Regions from separate parts of the Streptomyces sp. PsTaAH-124 genome, predicted to be linked through region 2. Evidence: predicted binding sites of a transcription regulator. Region 2 holds the regulator's gene; the other holds the start of a gene.
What was found. Region 2 encodes HspR, which represses chaperone genes until heat shock. Its sites were predicted from a motif close to TTGAGNNNNNNNNNCTCAA; they were not measured.
Positions count from the first base shown of each region.

Region 1: a site for HspR is predicted at 3,676-3,694, ahead of lon (endopeptidase La). Genes of this name have one in related genera too.

Region 1 covers NZ_KB892208.1:219,763-228,975, reverse strand. Annotated here, with positions in the region: gene B086_RS0136595 (MarR family transcriptional regulator) at 1-3, opposite strand, end outside; gene B086_RS0136590 (lysozyme) at 285-1,136, shown strand; gene lon (endopeptidase La) at 1,224-3,653, opposite strand; gene B086_RS0136580 (DUF4259 domain-containing protein) at 3,892-4,317, shown strand; gene B086_RS0136575 (hypothetical protein) at 4,357-4,998, opposite strand; gene B086_RS0136570 (rhomboid-like protein) at 5,009-5,830, opposite strand; gene B086_RS0136565 (spermidine synthase) at 6,051-6,728, shown strand; gene B086_RS0136560 (response regulator transcription factor) at 6,853-7,590, shown strand; gene B086_RS0136555 (sensor histidine kinase) at 7,587-8,705, shown strand; gene B086_RS0136550 (multifunctional oxoglutarate decarboxylase/oxoglutarate dehydrogenase thiamine pyrophosphate-binding subunit/dihydrolipoyllysine-residue succinyltransferase subunit) at 8,987-9,213, shown strand, end outside.
Region 2 covers NZ_KB892180.1:231,871-241,083, reverse strand. Annotated here, with positions in the region: partial or broken gene B086_RS45620 (MraY family glycosyltransferase) at 1-198, shown strand, start outside; gene dnaK (molecular chaperone DnaK) at 851-2,701, shown strand; gene grpE (nucleotide exchange factor GrpE) at 2,698-3,375, shown strand; gene dnaJ (molecular chaperone DnaJ) at 3,418-4,599, shown strand; gene B086_RS0124250 (heat shock protein transcriptional repressor HspR) at 4,605-5,057, shown strand; gene B086_RS0124245 (LPXTG cell wall anchor domain-containing protein) at 5,153-6,460, opposite strand; gene B086_RS0124240 (sugar ABC transporter substrate-binding protein) at 7,052-8,155, shown strand; gene B086_RS45960 (helix-turn-helix transcriptional regulator) at 8,433-9,213, shown strand, end outside.

The sequences.
Region 1 (9,213 bases), on a different contig from region 2:
CACGTCAGCCCCTGCCCTGGAGTGTTGCCGGTCCTGAAAGTTACCGCCGGGCGCCGCCATCGCCGCAGCTTGGTCAGTATTTCGCAGGCGTAGACCAACGGCAGCCTCCGGCCCCTCTTCCCACCGACGGTCCACGCGCGTAGCTTCTGCATCAGGCAGTCAATGGCATGCCCACGCCATGGTCGTTCCCGGCGGGTCTCCCCAGGCCCGCGCCCCCCTCGTGCGACCGTGGGCCATGCCCGCGTTTCCCCCCACCGAGCACCACCGAACTTCGGAGGCACGTCATGCCCGTGCACAGATCCGGAACGGCCCGCAAGCGGCGGCTGACCGCCGCGGGAGTCCTGCTCGCGGCGTTCTCCTTCTTCCTCGCCACGCCCTCCTCCGCCGACACCGACGCAGGTGCCGACGCCGGTGCCACCGCCACCCCGCCCGCCCGCGGCTCCGCCTACATGGGCATCGGCGTCGCGGCCCACGACGGCCGCAGCGGCACCCCCACCTCCGCTGACGTCACCCAGACCGAGGGCGTCGACGTCAGCGGCTACCAGGGCAACGTCGCCTGGTCCACCCTGTGGAACAGCGGCGTCCGCTGGGCCTACACCAAGGCGACCGAGGGGACGTACTACACGAACCCCTCCTTCACCCAGCAGTACAACGGCTCCTACAACGTGGGCATGATCCGCGGCTCGTACCACTTCGCGACCCCGGACACCACCAGCGGCGCCGCCCAGGCCAACTACTTCGTCGACCACGGCGGCGGCTGGTCCAAGGACGGCAAGACCCTGCCGGGCTCCCTCGACATCGAGTGGAACCCCTACGGCGCCGCCTGCTACGGCAAGTCCGCGAGCGCGATGGTCAGCTGGATCGCCGACTTCCTCAACACCTACAAGGCGCGCACCGGCCGGGACGCCGTGATCTACACGGCCACCTCCTGGTGGACCCAGTGCACCGGGAACTACGGCGGTTTCGCCGCCAACAACCCGCTGTGGATCGCGCGGTACGCCTCGACCGTGGGGACGCTGCCGGCGGGCTGGGGCTTCTACACGATGTGGCAGTACACCTCGTCCGGCCCGACGGTGGGCGACCACGACAAGTTCAACGGCGCGCTGGACCGGGTGAAGGCCCTGGCCAACGGCTGATCCGTACGCGTACGCGGGCGCGTACGGCGAAGGCCCGGTCCTCCCCGAGGAGGACCGGGCCTTCCCCCTTTCATCCGGCCGCGTCCGTCACGCCGCCGCCGGAACCTTCTCCTCCGCACCGCTCACCGCAGGCGCCAGGGCCAGTTCCAGCACCTGGCGGACATCGGTGACGGCGTGCACATCGAGCTTGTCCAGCACCTCCGCCGGGACGTCGTCCAGGTCGGGCTCGTTGCGCTTGGGGATGATCACGGTGGTCACGCCCGCCCGGTGCGCGGCGAGCAGCTTCTGCTTCACCCCGCCGATGGGCAGCACGCGTCCGGTCAGCGACACCTCGCCGGTCATCGCCACGTCGGTGCGCACCAGGCGGCCCGACAGCAGCGAGGCCAGCGCCGTCGTCATCGTGACACCGGCGCTCGGGCCGTCCTTGGGGACCGCGCCCGCCGGGAAGTGGATGTGCGCGCCCCGGTCCTTCAGATCGCCCACCGGCAGCTCCAGCTCGGCGCCGTGGCTGCGCAGGAAGCTCAGCGCGATCTGCGCGGACTCCTTCATGACGTCGCCGAGCTGACCGGTCAGCGTCAGGCCCGCGGCCCCCGTCTCGGGGTCGGCGAGGGACGCCTCGACGTAGAGCACGTCGCCACCGGCGCCGGTGACCGCGAGGCCGGTCGCCACGCCCGGCACGGCCGTACGGCGCTCGGCCGGGTCCTGGGCGGACTCCGGTACGTGGTGCGGCCGGCCGATCAGGGCCCGCAGGGAGTCGGCGGTGACGGTGAACGGCAGCTCCCGCTCGCCCAGTTCGTGCTGGGCGGCGATCTTGCGCAGCAGCCGCGCCACCGAGCGCTCCAGGGTGCGCACGCCCGCCTCGCGGGTGTACTCGCCCGCCAGCCTGCGCAGCGCGCCCTCCTCGATGGTGACCTCGTCGGCGCCGAGACCGGCCCGCTCCAGCTGGCGCGGGAGCAGGTGGTCGCGGGCGATGACGACCTTCTCGTCCTCGGTGTAGCCGTCCAGGCGCACGATCTCCATCCGGTCGGCCAGCGCCTCCGGGATCGCCTCCAGGACGTTGGCCGTGGCCAGGAAGACCACGTCCGACAGGTCCAGCTCGACCTCCAGGTAGTGGTCCCGGAAGGTGTGGTTCTGCGCCGGGTCCAGGACCTCCAGCAGGGCCGCCGCCGGGTCGCCGCGGTAGTCGGAGCCGACCTTGTCGATCTCGTCGAGCAGGACCACCGGGTTCATCGAACCGGCCTCCTTGACGGCCCGCACGATCCGGCCGGGCAGCGCGCCGACGTAGGTGCGGCGGTGGCCGCGGATCTCCGCCTCGTCGCGGACGCCGCCGAGGGCGACGCGGACGAACTTGCGGCCCATCGCGTGCGCCACGGACTCGCCCAGGCTGGTCTTGCCGACCCCGGGCGGGCCGACGAGCGCGAGCACGGCACCGCCGCGCCGCCCGCCGATCACCCCGAGGCCGCGGTCGTCGCGCCGCTTGCGCACCGCCAGGTACTCGGTGATGCGCTCCTTCACGTCCTTCAGGCCCGCGTGCTCGGCGTCCAGCACGTCCTTGGCGCCCTCGATGTCGTAGGCGTCCTCGGTCCGCTCGTTCCACGGCATCTCCAGGACCGTGTCGAGCCAGGTGCGGATCCAGGAGCCCTCGGGCGACTGGTCGGAGGCGCGCTCCAGCTTGTCGACCTCCTTGAGCGCCGCCTCGCGCACCTTCTCGGGCAGGTCGGCGGCCTCGACGCGGGCCCGGTAGTCGTCGGACTCCTCGCCCTCGCCGCCGCTCTCGCCGTTCAGCTCGCGCAGCTCCTTGCGGACGGCTTCGAGCTGACGGCGCAGCAGGAACTCGCGCTGCTGCTTGTCGACGCCCTCCTGGACGTCCTTGGCGATGGTCTCGGCGACGTCCTGCTCGGCGAGGTGGTCGCGCAGCTGCCGGGTGGCGAGCCGCAACCGGGCCACCGGCTCGGCGGTCTCCAGCAGTTCGATCTTCTGTTCGGTGGTGAGGAACGGCGAGTAGCCGGAGTTGTCGGCGAGCGCGGAGACGTCGTCGATGGCCTGGACCCGGTCGACGACCTGCCAGGCGCCGCGCTTGCGCAGCCAGGCGGTGGCGAGGGCCTTGTACTCCTTCACCAGCTCCGCGACCTGGCCGGGCAGCGGCTCCGGGACGGTCTCGTCGATCCGGGTGCCCTCGACCCACAGCGCGGCGCCCGGCCCGGTGGTCCCGGCGCCGATGCTCACCCGGCCCCGGCCGCGGATCAGCGCGCCCGGGTCGCCGTCGGCCAGCCGTCCTACCTGCTCGACGGTGCCCAGCACACCGGTCTTGGCGTACGTCCCCTCGATGCGCGGCACCAGCAGCACCCTGGGCTTGCCCGGCTCCGACCGGGCGGCGGCCTGCGCGGCCTCCACCGCGGCCCGTACCTCGGCATCACTCAGGTCCAGCGGAACCACCATGCCGGGCAGCACGACCTCGTCATCGAGCGGCAGCACAGGCAGAGTGAGCGGTGTGAACGCCGTGGACTCAGCAGCCATGATCTCCCCTTCGGCAGTCAAGTTGAGCTATGCCGACTCAATGCTTGGGAGCGGGCGATTGTTCCCCGGTGCTTGTTCGCCGTCAGCGATCAGTCAGCGATCACGGGGAGCGGGATATTCCGCGGGGTGCGGCGCGGGCCGGTGCGCAGGCGCCGGACCAGGGAGATCCCGCGCGGCGGGCCCGATGTCAGTGGCACCTGTCACGCTGCCCGGACATCACCACAGCCGGGAGAGACACATGGGCACCTGGGACATCGGACCCTTCGACAACGACACCGCGGCGGACTGGAGCGGCGCCCTGGACGACGCCTCCGCCGACGCGCGGCGGGACCTGGTCCTCGCCGCGCTGACCCGCGCGGCCGACACGACCGGCTTCCTCGACTCGGAGATCGGCGAGGAGGCCGTCGCGGCGGCGGCCCTGGTCGCCGCCCAGTGCCCCGGCGGCGACCCCGCGGACTCCGCCTACGGCCCCCGGCAGCCCGTCCCCGACCTCACCGGCCTGCGCGCCCCCGCCCTGCGCGCCCTCGACCGCGTCCTCACCGAGGAGTCCGAACTCCTCGAACTGTGGGCAGAGTCGGACAGCGCCTCCTGGAAGGCGGCCATGGACCGGCTGCGCGCCGCCCTCGCGGGCCGCCCCGCGGCGGACAGCCCCACCCCGGCCTGACCGGCCCCACCGGACGGCTCGGCCGGAGCGGACGGCCGGTCAGTAGGCGCGGGGCCCGTTCTCGGTGGCGCGGACCGGGGTGCCGTACCCGAGCGGCTTCTTCCCCTTGTCGACCGGCTCGCAGGTGTAGGCGGACTTGGCGTTCAGCGGTGCGAGGACGGCCTCGGGGATGTCGTTGCACAGCAGATAATCGGGGCTGAAGTTGCCGTAGAAGAGACGGGCCACGCCGTCCCGGGTGAGGATTCCCGTACGGGGAAGCGCCTTGTAGGACACGTAGTCACCGGAGACCGACCAGGGGGCCTTGTCGCCGAGGGTCACGTCCCAGCGGACCTCCAGGCCCTTGTAGGTGGTGGTGCACGTGACCTTCGCGCCCTTCTTCGAGACCGCGGTCCTCGGGCACTTCCCGGTCGTGCTGCCGGGGGCGGCGGCCATTTCGAGCGTCCTGGAGCGCAGTTCGTACGCGAGCTGCTCGGCGAACGGCGCACTGGCGGCGGGCGAGGGGGACGGTTCCGGGTCCGGGCTCTCGCCCGGCCGCGCCAGCCGCTGCGCCATCGCCGCCGGACCGGGAGCCGACGCCGACGCCTTGGCACCGGCGTCCCCCGGACCGGAATTCCCGTTCCCGCCGCATCCCGTGGCCAGCAGACCGGCCACGGACAGGATGATGACAATCTTCGGTCGCATGATGATCACATTACGCAACCGGGGGCTGCTGCCTGTCATCGCTCCAGAGCCCCGGCCCGCGCCGCAGCACCGGCCAGCAGCCCACCCCCACCGCCAGCGCGATGAGGTGGCCGCAGGAGGTCATCGGGTCGGTGAAGGACGCCAGGTCGTCCAGCAGCATCCCGGCGAACACCGTCAGCGCGGGCCAGCGCAGCCAGGGGCGCAGCAGGCCGCAGAGCGCGCCGACGCTGGCGGCGACACCGAAGCTGATCCCGTAGTCCAGGCGGTGCAGCGACCCGGCCGGGAGCCGCCCGGCCAGCACCGCGAGCCCGACCGGCACCTCGGTGGCCAGGGTGGCGACCACATGCCCGAGCAGGAACACCCCGGCGGTGCGCCGCGCGCCGGTCCTGAGCTCCAGCGCGGTGAGCACCAGCAGGAAGCACAGGGAGTACGCCGACACGACCCCGCCCGCGATCCACAGCGCGCTCCCGGCCAGCACCCGCACCGGGTCCCGGACGAGGTGCGCGACATCCGTGCTGGAGCTGCGGTACAGCGCGTCCACCACGGCGGCGGGGGCGTACTCGGTGACGAGCGAGGTGAGGACCAGCACCAGCGCGTACCAGAACGTGAAAGGCGTACGGCGGGGGCCGGGCAGGACCCGGCGGAGCCCGCCCCACCGCACGCCCAGGGCAGCGGCGGCGGCACCCGGGCCCACGAGCGGCGGCGGGGCCGCCGGCGCGTCCGCGGGTGCCGCCGCCAGCCGGGGCCGTTGCCGCGGCACGCCCTCCAGAGGGCGCGGTGCGCCGTCCGGGCGGGGCGGGGCCGCGGCCTCGGGGTCCGCAGTCCGTTCCACGGTGGCGCTCCTTCCGTCGTGCCCCCAACCCTTCGCGTCCCGGGAGCGGCTGTCCATGACCGGCGCCACCGGGCAGCCGATTCACAGCAACCTATTAACTTCCTCCTGTGCACGGTTCTGTTCCCGGCCGGTGCGCGAACGGCCCGTCCTCGTACGGTGTTCGATCCGTGTCACCCGTAATCCAGGTGGCGGCAAGCCCCTGTTCGGGCAGGATGACCTCATGAACGCCTCGTACGAGACTCCCGTGGTGCTGGACCGCCGCGAGGGACCCCACGGAGAGGTCGTGCTGCGCCGGCACGGCGCGTTGCTTCAGATCATCGCCAACGGCTGCTTCCTGATGGACACCTCCGACGGCCGTTCCGAACGGCTGCTCGTGGACGCCGCCCTCGCCGCGCTGGACGGCCGCCCGGCACCGCGCGTGCTGATCGGCGGGCTGGGCGTCGGCTTCTCACTCGCGCACGCCGCGGCCGAGCCCCGCTGGGGCCGGATCACGGTCGTGGAGCGGGAGTCCGCGATCGTCGGCTGGCACCGCGGGGGACCGCTCGCCGCGCTCACCGCGCGGGCCCTCGCCGACGAGCGCACCGAGATCGTGGAGACCAACCTCGTCACTTACGTCAATGAGACTTCCGCCACGTTCGACGCGCTCTGCCTGGACATCGACAACGGCCCCGGCTGGACCGTCACCGAGGGCAACGGCGAGCTGTACGCACCGTCCGGACTGGCAAGCTGCGCACGGGTGTTGAGACCCGGCGGCGTCCTCGCGGTGTGGTCGGCGAAACCCTCTCCGGAATTTGAAGGAACCTTGTGGAATGTCGGGTTCCAGCAGGTGCGCACCGAAGAGATCCCGGTTGCCCGGGGCGTACCGGACGTCGTGCACCTCGCCGTCCGGGCTGGATAGCAAAGGCACCGTGACTCCCCGTACGCTGCTTCCCTGACGCCGATCATTCAAGCGTCGATCGCGACCACGCGCAGTCATGGAATCACCCCACATGATTCCGGAAAGCACACCTCAGGGGCGGGCGATGGAGCAGACACACACCGCGCAGGGCGGCACGACGGCCGGGCCGGGAGCCCAGCGCCGGGTCCTGGTGGTCGAGGACGACCAGACCATCATGGACGCCATCGCCACCCGTCTGCGCGCCGAGGGTTTCCTGGTGCAGACCGCGGGCGACGGGCCGAGCGCCGTCGACACCGCCGAGGCATGGCAGCCCGACCTGCTGATCCTCGACATCATGCTGCCCGGCTTCGACGGCCTGGAGGTCTGCCGCCGGGTGCAGGCCCAGCGGCCGGTGCCGGTGCTGATGCTCACCGCGCGCGACGACGAGACCGACATGCTGGTCGGGCTCGGGGTCGGCGCCGACGACTACATGACCAAGCCGTTCTCGATGCGGGAGCTGGCCGCCCGCGTGCACGTCCTGCTGCGCCGGGTGGAGCGGGCGGCGCTGGCCGCGGCGACCCCGCGCAGCGGCATCCTGCGCCTGGGCGAGCTGGAGATCGACCACGCGCAGCGCAGGGTCCGGGTGCGCAGCGAGGACGTCCACCTCACGCCGACCGAGTTCGACCTGCTGGTGTGCCTGGCCAACACCCCGCGCGCGGTGCTCTCCCGCGAGCAGCTGCTGGCGGAGGTGTGGGACTGGGCGGACGCCTCGGGCACCCGCACCGTCGACAGCCACATCAAGGCGCTGCGCCGGAAGATCGGCGCCGAGCGGATCCGTACCGTGCACGGCGTGGGCTACGCGCTGGAGACGCCCACCCCATGAGCGACGGGCCGGCGGCGCACGGGGACCAGCGGGACCCCTGGGGCGGTGGCGGGCGGGTCCGCCACCCCTTCTCGGTCAAGACCAAGCTGGGCGCGCTGGTCGTCATCGCGGTGCTGATCACCACCGGTCTGTCGATGATCGCGGTGCACACCAAGACCGAGCTGCGCTTCATCATGGTCTTCTCCATGATCGCCACGCTGCTGATCACCCAGTTCGTGGCGCACTCGCTGACCGCCCCGCTGGACGAGATGAACGCGGTGGCCCGGTCCATCTCGCACGGCGACTACACGCGCCGGGTGCGCGAGAACCGCCGCGACGAGCTGGGCGACCTGGCGCAGACGATCAACCGCATGGCGGACGAGCTGGCCGCCCAGGACCGCCAGCGCAAGGAGCTGGTGGCGAATGTCTCGCACGAGCTGCGCACGCCGATCGCGGGCCTGCGCGCGGTGCTGGAGAACATCGTCGACGGGGTCACCGAGGCCGACGCGGAGACCATGCGCACGGCCCTGAAGCAGACCGAGCGGCTGGGCCGCCTGGTGGAGACCCTGCTGGACCTGTCCCGCCTGGACAACGGCGTGGTGCCGCTGAAGAAGCGGCGCTTCGAGGTGTGGCCGTATCTGTCGGGCGTGCTGAAGGAGGCCAACATGGTGGCCTCCGCGCGCGCGGGCATGGCCTCGGGCTCGGGCAACCACACCCGCACCGACGTCCATCTGCGGCTCGACGTGTCCCCGCTGGACCTGACCGCGCACGCGGATCCGGAGCGGATCCACCAGGTGGTCGCCAACCTGATCGACAACGCGGTCAAGCACAGCCCGCCGCACGGCCGGGTGACGGTCAAGGCGCGGCGCGGGGCGCAGCCCCAGTCGCTGGACCTGGAGGTCATCGACGAGGGGCCGGGCATCCCCCGCTCCGAGTGGCACCGCGTCTTCGAGCGTTTCAACCGGGGCGCGGTGAGCCGGCCGCACGGCCCGGGGAGCGACGGCGGGACCGGGCTCGGCCTGGCGATCGCCCGCTGGGCGGTGGATCTGCACGGCGGCCGGATCGGGGTGGCCGAATCCGAGCGCGGTTGCCGGATCCGCATCACTCTTCCCGGGCTTCCCTCTCTGCCAAGTTGACGTAAAGTCGGAGCCGGAACCCCAAGATCCACGAGCATCCGCCCAGCCGGACACGTGTGATCAGGCAGGGGCCTGCCTCCGCGCCGGGTCAGGCCCGGATGGCCCCTTGCCCACGACAGGCGAACCACGCTTGTTTCCCGCCATTTCAAGCCCCGAAACACAGCTTTCGATGTGACTTACGCGACGATGAACCGGCTCGACCTGACCTTCACGGTCTTGGAGGCGTAGCCTTTATTCCCGCTGTCCATCACCTTGTGAAGCGGAAGAGGGCGGTTGCCGCCGTGTCGCCACAGTCCCCCAGTAACTCGAGCATCTCCACCGAGACCGACCAAGCCGGGAAGAACCCCGCGGCCGCGTTCGGTGCCAACGAGTGGCTCGTCGACGAGATCTATCAGCAGTACCTCCAGGACCCGAACTCGGTAGACCGTGCCTGGTGGGACTTCTTCGCCGATTACAAGCCGGGAGCCGCCGCCGCTGCCTCCACGGCTCCGGCGGGTACCGCGGCCGC
Region 2 (9,213 bases):
GCCCACCGGCTGCGCAGGCTCGGCCTCACCCCGCCGGGCGCCACGGTCGCGCTCGGCACCCTCACCTTCGCGACGGTGCTGGTCGGCGTCCTGGTGCACGCGGGCTGGCTCACCCCGACGAGCGCCCTGTGGACGGCGGGCGCGCTGCTGCCGGTCGTCCTCGGGCTGCTGCGCGTACGGGTGTACGGGCCGCGCCGGGGCACCGGGCCGCACACCGGCGTCACCGGCACGCACACCGGCGCGTACAGGACGGGTGCGTACGCGACCGGTGCGTACGCGACCGGGACGGGTACCCGCGCCGGGACGGCCACCGGTGCGCGCGCCAGGACGGGGCTACCGGCCGCCCAGGACGCGGGTGCGCGCGGGCGCGCGGGGAAGGCGGGCGCGGGAGCGGGTGCCGCGCTGGGGTTTCTGCGGGCGCTGGGTGGCGGTGTGCGCGGGGGTGTGCGCGGCCTGCGCGCCTCCGGCGGCACCGGCGCCTCCGGCGGCTCCGGGCGGTCGAGCCGGGGCGGCAGCGGGGCTTCGGCGTCCGGCGCCCGGGGCACCCGCACGGCCGCGCCCGGTCCGCGCGGTGCCCGTACGGCGGCGGCCGTGGTCCGTGCGCCACGGGCGCCCTCGGCCCCGCGCGCCACCCCGCCCGGAGGGCGCTACGGGCCCAGGAGCGGGTCCCGTCCGGCCTTCGGATATCCGGTTCCTCCGCCCCAGCAGACGGCGTCTCCGCAGGTCAGAGAGGCATTGCGTGTAAGGGATGGATAAGACTTGAGTCTGCTGGACTCAGGTCTGTTGACCCCGGCGCCGTCGTCGTGCACACTTGAGTCCGTTGCACTCAAGTCAGCTGGAGGAACTCACCATGGCACGTGCGGTCGGCATCGACCTGGGCACGACTAACTCCGTCGTCAGCGTTCTGGAGGGCGGCGAGCCCACCGTCATCACCAACGCAGAGGGCGCCAGGACCACGCCGTCCGTCGTCGCCTTCGCGAAGAACGGCGAGGTGCTCGTCGGCGAGGTGGCCAAGCGCCAGGCCGTCACCAACGTCGACAGGACCATCCGGTCGGTCAAGCGCCACATGGGCACCGACTGGAAGATCAACCTGGACGGCAAGGACTTCAACCCGCAGCAGATCAGCGCCTTCGTGTTGCAGAAGCTGAAGCGGGACGCCGAGGCGTACCTGGGCGAGAAGGTGACCGACGCGGTCATCACCGTCCCGGCGTACTTCAACGACGCCGAGCGCCAGGCCACCAAGGAGGCCGGTGAGATCGCGGGCCTCAACGTCCTGCGCATCGTCAACGAGCCGACCGCCGCCGCCCTGGCGTACGGCCTCGACAAGGACGACCAGACGATCCTCGTCTTCGACCTCGGCGGCGGCACCTTCGACGTGTCCCTGCTGGAGATCGGTGACGGCGTCGTCGAGGTGAAGGCCACCAACGGCGACAACCACCTCGGTGGTGACGACTGGGACCAGCGCGTCGTCGACTACCTGGTCAAGCAGTTCCAGTCCGGCCACGGCGTGGACCTGTCCAAGGACAAGATGGCCCTCCAGCGCCTGCGTGAGGCCGCCGAGAAGGCCAAGATCGAGCTGTCCTCGTCCACCGAGACCTCGATCAACCTGCCCTACATCACGGCCTCCGCCGAGGGCCCGCTGCACCTGGACGAGAAGCTCACCCGCGCCCAGTTCCAGCAGCTGACCGCTGACCTGCTGGAGCGCTGCAAGACGCCGTTCCACAACGTCATCAAGGACGCCGGCATCTCGATCAACGAGATCGACCACGTCGTCCTGGTCGGCGGCTCCACCCGTATGCCCGCCGTCGCCGAGCTGGTCAAGGAGCTGACCGGCGGCAACGAGGCGAACAAGGGCGTGAACCCGGACGAGGTCGTCGCCATCGGCGCCGCCCTCCAGGCCGGTGTCCTCAAGGGTGAGGTCAAGGACGTCCTGCTGCTCGACGTCACCCCGCTGTCCCTCGGCATCGAGACCAAGGGCGGCATCATGACCAAGCTGATCGAGCGCAACACCACGATCCCGACCAAGCGCTCGGAGATCTTCACCACGGCCGAGGACAACCAGCCGTCGGTGCAGATCCAGGTCTACCAGGGCGAGCGCGAGATCGCGGCCTACAACAAGAAGCTCGGCATGTTCGAGCTGACCGGTCTGCCCCCGGCGCCGCGCGGCGTCCCGCAGATCGAGGTCGCCTTCGACATCGACGCCAACGGCATCATGCACGTGACCGCGAAGGATCTGGGCACGGGCAAGGAGCAGAAGATGACCGTCACCGGCGGCTCCTCGCTGCCGAAGGACGAGGTCGACCGGATGCGCCAGGAGGCCGAGAAGTACGCGGAGGAGGACCACGCCCGCCGCGAGGCCGCCGAGACGCGCAACCAGGGCGAGCAGCTCGTCTACCAGACGGAGAAGTTCCTCAAGGACAACGAGGACAAGGTCCCGGGCGAGATCAAGACCGAGGTCGAGGAGTCGGTCGCCGAGCTGAAGGAGAAGCTCAAGGGCGAGGACAGCGCCGAGATCCGCACCGCCACGGAGAAGGTCGCCGCCGTCTCCCAGAAGCTCGGCCAGGCGATGTACGCCGACGCCCAGGGCACGCAGGCCGCCGGCGGTGCCGGTGAGGCCGGTGGCGCCTCCCAGGCGAAGGCCGACGACGATGTGGTCGACGCCGAGATCGTCGACGACGAGCGCAAGGACGGTGCCGCGTGACGGAGGAGACCCCGGGCTTCGACGAGCAGCAGCCCGACGTCCCCTCCGGCGCCACCTCCGACGACGCCGAGCCGAAGGCCGCCCCCTCCGCCAAGGAGGAGGGGGCGGCCCCGGCCGGGGACGCCGCTCAGACGGCCGGTCTGACGGCTCAGCTGGACCAGGTCCGTACGGCGCTCGGCGAGCGCACCGCGGATCTCCAGCGGCTCCAGGCCGAGTACCAGAACTACCGCCGCAGGGTCGAGCGCGACCGGGTCGCGGTCAAGGAGGTCGCCGTGGCGAACCTCCTGTCCGAACTGCTGCCCGTGCTCGACGACATCGGGCGGGCGCGCGAGCACGGCGAGCTGGTGGGCGGGTTCAAGTCCGTCGCCGAGTCGCTGGAGACCGTGGCGGCCAAGATGGGACTCCAGCAGTTCGGCAAGGAGGGCGAGCCCTTCGACCCGACGATCCACGAGGCCCTGATGCACAGCTACGCGCCGGACGTCACCGAGACGACCTGCGTGGCGATCCTCCAGCCCGGGTACCGGTTCGGCGAGCGCACCATCCGCCCCGCGCGGGTGGCGGTGGCCGAGCCCCAGCCGGGCGCGCAGACGGTCAAGGCGGCGGACGAGTCCGGTACGGACACGTCCGACGGCAAGGCCGACGAGAAGGACAGCGGTGGCCCGGACGAGGGCTGACGCTGCGGCAGGCATCGACGCACGAGAGGAGGGACGTCGGGGTTGAGTACCAAGGACTTCATCGAGAAGGACTTCTACAAGGTCCTCGGCGTCCCCAAGGACGCCACCGAGGCCGAGATCAAGAAGGCGTACCGGAAGCTCGCCCGCGAGTACCACCCGGACGCCAACAAGGGCAACGCCAAGGCCGAGGAGCGCTTCAAGGAGATCTCCGAGGCGAACGACATCCTCGGCGACCCCAAGAAGCGCAAGGAGTACGACGAGGCCCGCGCGCTGTTCGGCGGCGGCGGGTTCCGTCCCGGTCCCGGGGCGGGCGGCGGCTCCTTCAACTTCGACCTGGGCGACCTCTTCGGCGGCGGCGGCCAGGCCGGCGGGACGTCGGGCGGTTTCGGCGGCGGCATCGGTGACGTCTTCGGGGGCCTGTTCAACCGGGGTGGCGCGGGCACCGGTCCGCGCACCCAGCCGCGGCGCGGCCAGGACATCGAGTCCGAGGTCACGCTGAGCTTCACGGAGGCCATCGAGGGGGCCACGGTCCCGCTGCGGATGTCCTCGCAGCAGCCGTGCAAGGCCTGTTCGGGCACCGGCGACACGAACGGCACGCCGCGGGTGTGCCCGACCTGTGTCGGCACCGGGCAGGTGGCGCGCGGCTCCGGCGGCGGCTTCTCGCTGACCGACCCGTGCCCGGACTGCAAGGGCCGCGGGCTGATCGCGGAGCACCCGTGCGAGGTCTGCTCCGGCTCCGGGCGTGCCAAGTCGTCCCGGACGATGCAGGTGCGGATCCCGGCCGGGGTCAGCGACGGCCAGCGCATCCGGCTGCGCGGCAAGGGCGCGCCGGGCGAGCGCGGCGGTCCGGCGGGCGACCTGTACGTGGTGGTGCACGTCGGGGAGCACGCGGTCTTCGGGCGCAAGGGCGACAACCTCACCGTCACCGTGCCGGTCACGTTCGACGAGGCCGCGCTCGGCGGCGAGGTGCGGGTGCCCACGCTGGGCGGTCCGCCGGTGACGCTGAAGCTGCCCGAGGGCACGCCCAACGGCCGGACGATGCGCGCCCGCGGCAAGGGCGCGGTCCGCAAGGACGGCACGCGCGGGGACCTGCTGGTCACCGTCGAGGTGAGTGTTCCCAAGGACGTGTCGGGGAAGGCTCGTGACGCGCTGGAGGCGTATCGCGAGGCGACCGCGGGCCAGGACCCGCGGGCCGAGCTGTTCGAGGCCGCGAAGGGAGCATGAGGGAGATGGACGGCCGCCGTCGCAACCCGTACGAACTGACGGAAGACACACCGGTGTACGTCATCTCCGTGGCGGCGCAGCTGTCCGGACTGCACCCGCAGACCCTCCGTCAGTACGACCGGCTGGGCCTGGTGTCCCCGGACCGCACCGCGGGCCGGGGCCGCCGGTACTCCGCCCGTGACATCGAACTGCTCCGCCAGGTGCAGCAGTTGTCGCAGGACGAGGGCATCAACCTGGCCGGCATCAAGCGGATCATCGAACTGGAGAACCAGGTCGCCGCGTTGCAGTCCCGGGTCGTGGAGTTGCAGTCGGCCCTGGAGGGAGCGGCGGCCACCATGCGCCAGCGCGAGGCCGCCGTGCACGCCTCCTACCGGCGGGACCTCGTCCCGTACCAGGAGGTGCAGCAGACCAGCGCGCTGGTCGTCTGGCGGCCCAAGCGGCAGCAGTCCCCGGACTGACGCCCGCGGCGCAGCCGTCTCCCGTGTGCCACGGAAAGGGGGCCCGGATCACTCCGGGCCCCCTTTTTTCGTGTCTCGGCAGGCGGCCGTACGGGTCAGACGCGCGCCGCGCGACGGCGGCGGGCGCCGATCCAGGCGGCGGCGCCGCCGAGGGCGACGAGGACACCGGCCAGGGCGGTGTAGAGGCCGGTGGAGGACGCGCCGGTGTGGGCCAGCGAGCCGCCGCCGACGGCGGTCGTGAGGGTGGTGCCGGTGCCACCGCCCGTGCTGCCACCGGTGGCAGCGGTCGGTGCCGTGGCGGAGGCGGACGCGGACGCGGTGGGCTCGGCGGAGCCGGAGCCGGAGCCGGAGGGGGCCTTGGTCGAGGAGCCGGAGGGGGCGGGGGTGCTCGTGCCGGAGTTCTCGGGGCCCGCCTTCACCTGGACCGCGGCACCGTTGAACTCGTGGGAGTCACCCATGGAGTAGGCGGCCCTCAACGGGAACGAGATCTCCTGGTCGATGGAGGTGTTGAAGCTCAGCGAGAAGTACAGCTTGAGGTTCTGGGGGCCCGATGCGGCGCCGAAGCCCTTCGGCAGCGGGGGAAGCTCCCAGACACCCGCGTCGGTCTGGTTCATCGTGACGATCTTGCCGCCGACCTCCGCCTCCAGGATCAGGTGCTTGCGCAGGGTGCCCGACGGAGTGGAGCCGTCGACGTAGACCGTGCGGTTCACCTGCGCGGGGAACTCGCCCGGCCCCGTGGCCGTCGTGGTCAGCACGAGCCCCGCGCGCCGTCCGGGCCGGGCCACGACGCCGTCCCACGTCAACGAGGTGTTCAGCTTGCCCGGCTCGATCTCCGGCCTGGTCCTGAAGACGGCCGTGTCGGCGGCGGGGTCGGCCTCGACGTTGTTGCGCAGCCCGGCGGCGGTGAGGGTGAAGTCGCCGTCGTTGGTGGGGTAGTGGGCGCCCAGACCGACGGTGACCTTCCAGGTGAAGGTGGCCTTGGCCGGGACCGAGAAGGAGGACGACGCGTCGCCGGACGCCGGGTAGAACAGGCCCTGCCACTGACCGTCCTGCTGACCGACCATGGACTTGGTGGCCGGGGCGTCCAGCGCGGTGACACCGAGGACGACGGAGTCGGCGAGCAGCGGGCTCGGGCCCTTGGCCTTGCCCTTCAGCCAGGCCGCGAAGTCCTCCGCGTGGTCGGAGGAGTTGGTGACCGTGAGGGTCATCGACTCGGTGGCGCCGCCGCGCTCCAGCGGACCGGCCGGGCTGGGCGCGCCGAGGGTCATCTTCAGCGGTGCGGTGGCCGCCTGCTCGGCGGCGCCGGCGGTGGCCGGGACGAACACGGCGCCGGCCACGGCGGCGACGACGGTGGTGGCGGCCAGGGTGCAAAGGCGGCGGGCGGTGATGGAACGAGCGGACATGGTGGACTTCCCCCCCGGGAGTCGACAGGGCGCACGGCACGAACGGCGGCCGTGAGCCCGATGAGGCAGCGTGGAACAGAAGAACGCAGGGCGCCCTGGACAGCGTGAGCCGAGAGCGCCGAACGAGCGGTGAGAACGAGTGAGGAGAGAGACCGCTTTTCCGGCCGGTCCTGCATTCCCCCCGGCGGTTCGCGGTGCATTCATCTTCACTCACCGTTCGTTCGTGATCGATCCGTGCTTCGTCACCACTTCGCTACGACGGGGGAAGCGCCGGTTCCGCGGCACCGGGTCCGGAGGAGGCGGCCGTGCACGCCTCCTGTCGGGGGGGGGCTCGTCCCGTACCGCGAAGGGGCCGGATCGGTCCGGGCCCTTCGCTTTGCCGAATGGTCCGGACCAAGTGCCCGTAAAAGGCAAGTTCGGTGCGGATTGCGGCCGTTACCGCAAAGTTTCCGTACAGAAAGCGGAACGTGGTGTTGTCATCTCGTTAGCCGGTTCCGCTTGACGCCGGTGGGGGCCGCCGCGTTGGCTTTTCTGGCACCTGGGACGCAATGCTGCGCCCTCGTCCGGAAGGCACCAGAAGTGAGTACCTCGATGCGCCGTACCGCCCTGGCCGTGGCCGCCGCCACGCTGACGTTGCCGCTGACCGCCTGCGGGGCGTTCGGAGGGACGGGCACCAGCAAGGCGAGCCCGGCCAAGGGCGACGACGTGACGGTGGGTCTGCTGCTGCCGGAGACCGCGAACACGCGCTACGACCGGTTCGACGCGCCCGCCCTCAAGAAGAAGGTCGCCGAACTGACCCACGGGAAGGGCCGGGTCACCTACGCCAACGCCGGGGCGAGCGCGGGCAAGCAGGCGAGCCAGATGCAGCAGATGATCGACGACAAGGCCGACGTCATCGTGCTGGACGCCGTCGACTCGCACGGCATCGCCGGGCAGGTGAAGAAGGCCAAGGCCGCCGGTATCCCGGTCATCGCCTACGACCGGCTCGCCGAGGGCCCCATCGACGCGTACATCTCCTTCGACAACGAACTGGTCGGCGAGGTGCAGGGCCGCGCGCTGCTCCAGGCACTGGGGTCGGACGCCGGCAGCGCCGCCAAAATCGTCATGATCAACGGCTCGCCCACCGACCCCAACGCCAAGCAGTTCAAGGCGGGCGCCCTGGCCCAACTGAACGGCAAGGTGACGATCGCCAGGTCCTACGACACCAAGGACTGGAAGGCGGAGATCGCCCGTTCGGAGACGGCCGAGGCGATCGAGGCGCTGGGCAAGCACGGCATCGACGCCGTGTACGCCGCCAACGACGGCATGGCGGGCGGCGCCATCGAGGCGCTCAAGGCCGCGGGCGTGACGAAGCTGCCCCCGGTCGTCGGCCAGGACGCCGAACTCCCCGCGGTCCAGCGGATCGTGAGCGACGAACAGTACATGACCGTGTACAAGTCCTATCCGACGGAGGCCGAGAACGCCGCCGAGATGGCCCTCGCCAAGGTGCAGGGCAAGGACATCCAGTTCGACTCGCTGACCCGGGACCGGGTCGACAGCCCGACCACCAAGGGCATTCCCTCGCAGCTCGTCTCCGTGGTCGCGCTGACCAGGGCCAACATCAAGGAGACGGTCATCGCCGACGGCGTCTACAAGGTCTCCGACATCTGCACGGCCGACTACCGGGCGGACTGCACCGCGGCCGGGCTGAAGTGACGGACCGGAAGTGATGCGCCGGAAGCGCCGGACCGGAAGTGACGGGCCGGAAGCGGCCGGACGGCGTCCGCGTCGGAGCGGGGTCCCCCGTACGGGTCGTACCGGGGTGCCGCACCTGCCCCCAGCTTGTTGCAAGGGGTGCCTCGGAGGCCCGTACATACCGGGTGGGAACGGTGTTTTCCGCCGCCCGGCCGGAGCGGACCCGTGTTGCACAGGCGGTCCGGGCCGCGCATAGTTGCGCTGCGGAACCACGCGGAAACCGGGGGTGTGATGAGCCATGGCCGGGCACGGGGCGCAGCAGCATCCTCACGGCGCCGACCGACTGTGCGAGGCCGGGGATCGGGTGTATTCCCGGGCCGTACGGCGCGGCCGGGTGCCCCGCGGCGACGCCGACCCGGTGCCCTGCCTGCTTGAACTGGCCCTGCTGCACCCGGACCCGGACGACATGGACTTCCTGGTGCCGACCGCGCCGCAGGAGGTCATGACCCGGCTGCTGCGCGGGATGTACGACGAGGTCAGCGAGAGCCACCGGCGGGTCGGTTCGGCGGTCGCGGCCTTCGAGCGGTACGCGGGCCTCGGCGGCCCGGTGCGGATGCCCGCCGCGGGCGCCGAGGGCGCCGCGATCCGGGTCTTGGACGGACTGGCGCGGATCCAGGCGGCGATGGACGAGGCGACCCAGGTGTGCACCACCGAGGTGCTGACCGTGCAGCCGGGCGGGATCCGCCGGGAGCACGAGCTGTCGGAGGGGCTGCCGCGGGCGCTGGCGCTGCGCGCCCGCGGGGTGCGCATGCGCGACCTGTACACGCATGTGGCCCGGCACGGGCAGGGCCTGCTCAACTACATGGAGCTGATGGGCGAGGCGGTCGAGGCGCGCACCCTGGACGAGGTGATCGACCGGCTGATCCTTTTCGACCGCACGGTGGCCTTCATCCCGGCCAACGCCGATCACACCATGGCCCTGGAACTGCGCCACCCGGCGCTGGTGGAGTACCTGGTGACGGTCTTCGAGCGGCAGTGGCGGCTGGCGATCCCGCTCTCCGCCGCGCTGCCCGACACCG